DNA from 3 places in the Azospirillum sp. TSH58 genome. Region 3 is predicted to be linked to each of the others. Evidence: riboswitches for the same ligand, from Rfam matches in the RefSeq annotation. Region 3 holds a riboswitch; each other region holds the start of a gene.
The links. A riboswitch is a leader RNA that binds a small molecule or an ion and turns the genes downstream of it on or off. The one in region 3 is predicted to bind thiamine pyrophosphate.
Positions count from the first base shown of each region.

Region 1: another riboswitch for thiamine pyrophosphate. It lies ahead of thiC (phosphomethylpyrimidine synthase ThiC); the one in region 3 lies ahead of thiO (glycine oxidase ThiO).
Region 2: another riboswitch for thiamine pyrophosphate. It lies ahead of TSH58p_RS25915 (long-chain fatty acid--CoA ligase); the one in region 3 lies ahead of thiO (glycine oxidase ThiO).

Region 1 covers NZ_CP022364.1:353,978-356,172, reverse strand. Annotated here, with positions in the region: gene oxlT (oxalate/formate MFS antiporter) at 1-488, shown strand, start outside; gene TSH58p_RS05225 (hypothetical protein) at 593-781, opposite strand; TPP riboswitch at 971-1,083, shown strand; gene thiC (phosphomethylpyrimidine synthase ThiC) at 1,199-2,195, shown strand, end outside.
Region 2 covers NZ_CP022367.1:977,712-979,906, reverse strand. Annotated here, with positions in the region: gene TSH58p_RS25920 (acyl-CoA reductase) at 1-198, opposite strand, end outside; gene TSH58p_RS25915 (long-chain fatty acid--CoA ligase) at 195-1,274, opposite strand; TPP riboswitch at 1,351-1,480, opposite strand; gene TSH58p_RS25910 (DUF5672 family protein) at 1,608-2,195, shown strand, end outside.
Region 3 covers NZ_CP022366.1:48,646-50,840, forward strand. Annotated here, with positions in the region: gene thiS (sulfur carrier protein ThiS) at 1-51, opposite strand, end outside; gene thiO (glycine oxidase ThiO) at 48-1,232, opposite strand; TPP riboswitch at 1,224-1,327, opposite strand; gene mgtE (magnesium transporter) at 1,374-2,195, opposite strand, start outside.

The DNA of each region.
Region 1 (2,195 bases), on a different replicon from region 3:
ACCGCGTGATGAACGGCATCTCCCGTCCGCTGTTCGGCTTCGTCTCCGACCACATCGGCCGTGAAGCGACGATGTTCATCGCCTTCACCTTCGAAGGCCTCGGCATCCTGATGCTCAGCCGCTTCGGCCACGACCCGATCATGTTCCTGATCCTGTCGGGTCTGGTGTTCCTGGCCTGGGGCGAAGTGTACAGCCTGTTCAGCGCGACCTCGGCGGACACCTTCGGCACCAAGCATGCGGCGAAGATCTACGGCGTGCTCTACTGCGCCAAGGGCGTCGCGGCCCTGCTGGTCCCGCTGGGCAACCTGCTGATGGAAGCCACCGGCACCTGGGCGACCGTGCTCTACATCTGCGCCACCATGGACCTCATCGCAGCCTTCTGCGCCATCGCGGTCCTGCGGCCCATGCTGCGCAAGCACCATGCCCGCAACGCAGAACTCGCCGCCCAGCAGGGTGCGGGGGGGCTGGCGGTGCAGCCCGGCCACTGATCGGCCCGCAAAGTCGTCTCAGGTTTCGTATCTCGGGCGCTTTATCTCGGAAGACTTCATCTCGGACTATGGCCGCCGCGCGCACCCCGCGCGGCGGCCTTCTTTCATTCCAGGAAGAAGGGACGGTTGTGGCCTTCGCCGGACTGGTTGAAGCGGTCCGACGACCAGAGGCCGTCCGGCTGCCCGTCCTGCGGATCGGCGTTCCACTCGTCGTCCTCCCGCATCAGCAGGGTGAGGCCGTGGCCCATCAGGCCGGCCAGGGCGACGAAGGCGATCATCTGGGATTCGAGCATGGGACGGGCTCCGGGCACTCGGGAGGGGGCTTTGTTTCTTGTTGTGATGCAGCATAGCGGCCCGGCTCAGGCTGCGCAATAGGATTTTGTATACCAGATAATGGATACCAGAGTCGCGCCAATTGCATCCGTGGGGTGGAATTCGCCGTGAATAGCGTTGACGTGGGTGGGGCGGATCGTTCAGCATGGCGACGTTCCAAGGGGAGCCCCATAACACGGGGCTGAGATGATGCCGTAAGGCGCCGAACCCTTTGAACCTGATCCGGGTCGTACCGGCGTAGGGACAGGAACAAACGGGCCACGGTCACGCGCATCCCATCGCGCACCCCTCCATGGGGACCGCTCCGGTCGTCCGTTCTGCCGCTCCGTCACACCCGGGTCTCCAACGATCCTATGTGCGATGGAGATCCACAGCAGATGCCCGACTCACTTCCCCCCGCTTCCCAAAAGCCCGCGCCCTCCGACCATTTCTCGGTGACGACCGGCCCGCTGCCGTCGTCCAGCAAGGTCCATGTGGCGGGGGAGCGCTTCCCCGACCTGCGCGTGGCCATGCGCGACATCCATGTCGGCGGCGGCGAGCCGCCGGTGCGCGTCTACGACACCTCCGGCCCCTACAGCGACCCCGCCGTGCAGACCGACATCCGCCGCGGCCTGGCGGAGCTGCGCCGCTCCTGGATCGAGGCGCGCGGCGACGTGGAGGCCTATGAGGGCCGCGAGGTCCGTCCGGAGGACGACGGGCTGCGCGCCGGCGAGACGCGCGCCGTGCCCGTCTTCGACCGCGCCGGGCGCCGTCCGCTGCGCGGCAAGCCGGGCCGGGCGGTCACGCAGATGGCCTACGCCCGCGCCGGCATCGTCACGCCGGAGATGGAGTACATCGCCGTCCGCGAGAATCTGGGCCGCCAGCGGCTGGCCGAGGCGGCGGCGCGGGACGGCGACGACTTCGGCGCCTCCATCCCCGACCATGTGACCCCGGAGTTCGTCCGCGACGAGGTGGCGCGCGGGCGGGCGATCATCCCGTCCAACATCAACCACCCCGAATCGGAGCCGATGATCATCGGCCGCAACTTTCTCACCAAGATCAACGCGAACATCGGCAACTCCGCCGTCGCCTCCTCGGTGGGGGAGGAGGTGGACAAGATGGTCTGGTCGATCCGCTGGGGCGCGGACACCGTGATGGACCTGTCCACCGGCCGCAACATCCACACCACCCGCGAATGGATCCTGCGCAACAGCCCGGTCCCCATCGGCACCGTGCCGATCTACCAGGCCCTGGAGAAGGTCGGCGGCAAGGCCGAGGACCTGACCTGGGAGATCTTCCGCGACACGCTGATCGAGCAGGCGGAGCAGGGGGTGGATTATTTCACCATCCACGCCGGCATCCGTCTGGCGCACATCCCGCTGACCGCCAAGCGCA
Region 2 (2,195 bases), on a different replicon from region 3:
GACGGTGCGGCTTTTCAGACAGGCCCGCGCGTTGGTGCGCACCCGCGTTGCCAATTCGGCGACCTGTGCCTCTCTCAGCACCGGCACCGCGACGTCGAGCGTCTCGGCGCCGCGCCGGAAGGTCAGCGTCCGCCAGTCCACCGCGTCGGCGGACAACCCCGGCAGATGCCCGGCGCGCTCCATCAAGCCTACGGTCATGGGGCCCGCGCCGCTCTGAGGAAGTCCTCGACCGCCATGGAGCAGCCCTTGGCGTCCGCCCCGTCCGCCCGGCCCAGAAGCTGGAAGCCGCCGTCCACCTCAACCCCGGCGTCCTCGGTCAGGATGGCCGACGCGCAGTTGAAATGGGCCAGATCGTGATGGACCAGCACGCCGACGCTGCCGCGCGGCACCTCCTGCCCGGTCAGCGGGTTGATGACCCGGCTGCGGATCCAGTGCGGGCCGGACTTCACCGACGGGCAGGTCTCGTTGCCGTCGTCGTAGAACTGGGTGCTCAGCTCCGTCATGCCGTACATGTTGATGCACAGCCGGCGCGGCACGCCGAAAGTGGCGGACAGGCGGCCGTAGAACTCCTCCGCCGCCATCTCCCGCGACTGGCCCTTGAAGCCGCCGGTGTCGAGGATGCGGCTGCCCGCCGGCAGGGCGAAGCGCCGCCCCCGCTCGGCCAGCGCGTCCATCAGATGCACGACGCTGAAGCTCGCCCCCAGCAGGGCATAGGGTTCGCCGGTCGCCTCGGCGCGCGACAGCGCCTCGATCGCCCCGTCCACGTCCAGCCCGGCGTCGGAGACGAAATACCGGCTCTCCGCCGTCCCGAATTCGCTCCTGGCCAGCGCCAGATAATGGGCGAGCGAGGAGTTGGGCATCGCCTGTTCGGTCGGGAACAGGATGCCCATGCGCAGCCGTTCGACGTCCCCCATGAAACGGCGGCGGAAATTGACGGTCATGGAGCGGTCGTAGACCGCCAGCGTCGGGTGGTGGCTCTTGCCCCGCACGCCCTTGGTGGTGCCGCTGGTCATGAAGACGTGCGGGCATTCCTCCGGCGGCCGTCCGCTCAGCGTCAGGTCCTTGAAGGCGCTGATCGGCACGGCGGGCACGTCGCGCCAGCTCTTCACCGTGCGCAGGGTGCGCGCCCGCTGGGTGGCGAAGCGGCGGTAGGGGACGTTGGTCTCGAACTGGTGGGCGAAGACGGCCAGCGCCATGCGGTTGAACGCCTCCTCGTCCGCCTCTCCGGCGGCGATGAAGGCCAGCAGGTCTTCGACAAGTCGGGCTTCGGTCACGTCCGCACACACCTTTTGCAGCGCCAACAAACTGTTGCCGGAGCAAGCGGTGTCTGGATGGAATGGGGGTACGCCGTGCCGCCCTTCAGTCCCGTCCCTACGCCGGTATGACCCGGATCAGGTTCGATGGGTCACCGCGTTGTCCGGATGAAAGCGCCGGACCGGCGGAGTCTCAGCCTCCTAGCGAGGCCCCCCAGGGAACACTTCGCAAGCTAAGGGACCGGCCCCCGCCCGTCAAGGATGACCGGCGCGCCGCCCGTGGCACCCCCACAACCGCCGTGATAGGATCCGCGCCCGCGGGCGGCCGACGCCGGCGGCAGAACGGGGAACGGCATGGTGAGGATCGAGGACTGCACGCTGGTGTTCGCCGACACGGCGAACAACGCCCTGGTCGAACTGGCCATACGGGACAGCCTGTCCGCCTGCCGCTTCTCCAGGGTCCTGCTGCTCTCCGACCGCGACCCGAAGATTCCGGGCGTCGATTTCCACCGCATCGCCCCGATCCACAGCATCGACGACTATTCGGACACCATCAACGTCCGCCTGCGCCGGCTGGTGACGACCGGTCATGTCCTGATCGCGCAGTGGGACGGCTTCGTCGCCGACCCGCGGGCCTGGACGGAGGAGTTCCGCGCCTTCGACTACATCGGCGCCCGCTGGGGCTGGTACGACGACGGCATGACGGTGGGAAACGGCGGCTTCTCCCTGCGCTCCGCCGCCCTGCTCGACCGGCTGCGCGACCTGCCCTTCGAAGCCGGCATCCCCGAGGACCACGTCATCTGCCGGACCGAGCGCCCGGCGCTGGAGAAGGCCGGCATCCGCTTCGCCCCGGAGGCCGTGGCCGACCGCTTCGCCTTCGAACGGACACCGGTGACGGGACCGGCCTTCGGCTTCCACGGCCTGTTCAACTTCGGCAAGGTG
Region 3 (2,195 bases):
GGGGGCGGCGAGATCCTCCTCCCGCCCATTGACGCGGATGCGGACGCTCATGCCGCGGCCCCCTTGGGCTGGGCGAAGCGGTCGAGCGCGAAGGGACGGATCACCGGATCGGTCTCCCCGGTCAGGACCAGCCGCGCCACCGAATCCGCGGTCACCGGGGTCAGCAGGATGCCGTTGCGGTGGTGCCCGGTGGCGTAGACCAGCCCCTCCACCTCCGAGAGGCCGAGGATCGGGGCGTCGTCGCGGGTGCCCGGGCGGAAACCGGCCCAGGCTTCCTCAATGGGCAGCTCGGCGATGCCCGGCAGGGCGCGCCACGCCCCTTCCAGCAGGGCGAACTGGCCCCCGGCGGTCAGCCGGTCGTCGAAGCCCCGCTCCTCCGTCGTGGCGCCGACCAGCAGCCGCCCGTCCAGCCGCGGGATCAGGTAGGTGCCGGGGGTCCACACCACGTGGCGCAGCAGCGGCAGCCGGGCGTCCATGCGCAGGCAGAGCATCTGCCCCTTCACAGGGCGCACCGGCGGGCGCACCGCCGGGGACAGCCCGTCGATCCAGCCCGACCACGCCCCGGCGGCCAGAATCACCCGGTCGGCCTCGAAAAGCCGGTCACCGACCTGGACGCCGACGGCACGGCCGCCGCGGATCTCGATGCGGCTGACCTCGGCGTACTCGTGCACCACGGCGCCGGCCCGCAGGGCGGCGGCGTGCAGGGCGGCGGCGACCTTGCGGTTGTCCACCTGATGGTCGCCGGCGCAGAACAGCGCGCCGGCCACGCCCGGCTGGAGGTAGGGCTCGCGCCGCCGCACCTCCGCCCCGCTCAGCCATTCCACCGGCAGGCCGAGCTTGCTCTGGAACTCGTGCAGGAAGCGTACCTTGGCCGCGTCGTCGGCGTTCAGCGCGATGACCATCGTGCCTTCGTCGCGCAGGTCCACCGCCAGGCCGGAGGCGGCCTCCAGCTCCGCCGCGAAGGCGGGCCACAAATCCTGGGAGGCGCGGGTCAGCGGCAGAAGGCTCTCTTCGCCGGGTTCGGTCTCCACGCAGGCGGCGAGCATGCCGCCCGCGGCGTGGCTGGCGCCCCGGCCGGCAGCGCCACGGTCGAAGACCTCGACCCGGCAGCCGGCGGCGGCCAGCCTCCAGGCGATGGACAGGCCGATCACCCCCGCGCCGACCACGGCGACGGTGGGTTTTGCGGACCCGGAATGGGCGGACTCAGAATGAAATAAGGGCGCGGATACCATGCGGCGGCTCCCTTCGCTGGCATTATCCAGACAGGTTCGATGGGTGTGATCTCAGCCGCGCGAGCGCATCCCGCACGGCACCCCAGCCAATGCCCGGATCATCCGGAAGAGAGCCGCCTTTGGCAAGCCCCTTTTCGTTGGTCACAGCAACAAAAGCGACGCCAGCCCCAGGAAGGACAGGAACCCGATGACGTCGGTCATCGTGGTCAGAAAGACCGAACTCGCCACCGCCGGGTCGACGCCCATCCGGTCCAGACCGATGGGGATCAGCACCCCGCACAGCCCGGCGACGAACAGGTTGATGACCATGGCGCAGCCGATCACCAGCCCGATCATCGGCTCGAACCACGTCGCGGCGATGGCCCCCACCAGCGTGGCGAAGACGGCGCCGTTGAGAAGCCCGACCAGCACCTCCTTGCCGACCACGCGGGGGGCATTGGACGACGACAGCTCGCGCGTCGCCAGGGCGCGCACCGCCACGGTCAGCGTCTGGGTCCCGGCGTTGCCGCCCATCGAGGCGGTGATCGGCATCAGCACGGCCAGCGCCACGATCTGCTCGATGGTCGCCTCGAACAGCGAGATGACGCCCGCCGCCGCGAAGGCGGTGAACAGGTTCAGCCCAAGCCAGGAAATGCGCGAGCGCGAGGTTTCCAGAACCGAGCGGTAGATCGAGGTGTCGCCGACGCCGCCGAGCTTGCCGATGTCGTCCTCGGCCTCCTCGTCGATGATGTGGACCACGTCGTCGACGGTGATGACGCCGATCAGCCGACCGCCGGCGTCCACCACGGGCGCGGAAACCAGAGCGTACTGGCGGAACAGGTTCGCCACCTCCTCCTGGTCCATGGTGGCGGGGATGGTGTCCACCTCCTCCGTCACCAGATCGGCGATGCGGACCGACCGCTTCTGGCGCAGCAGGCGCGACAGCGGCACCGCCCCGACCACCCGGTGCATGGGATCGACGAC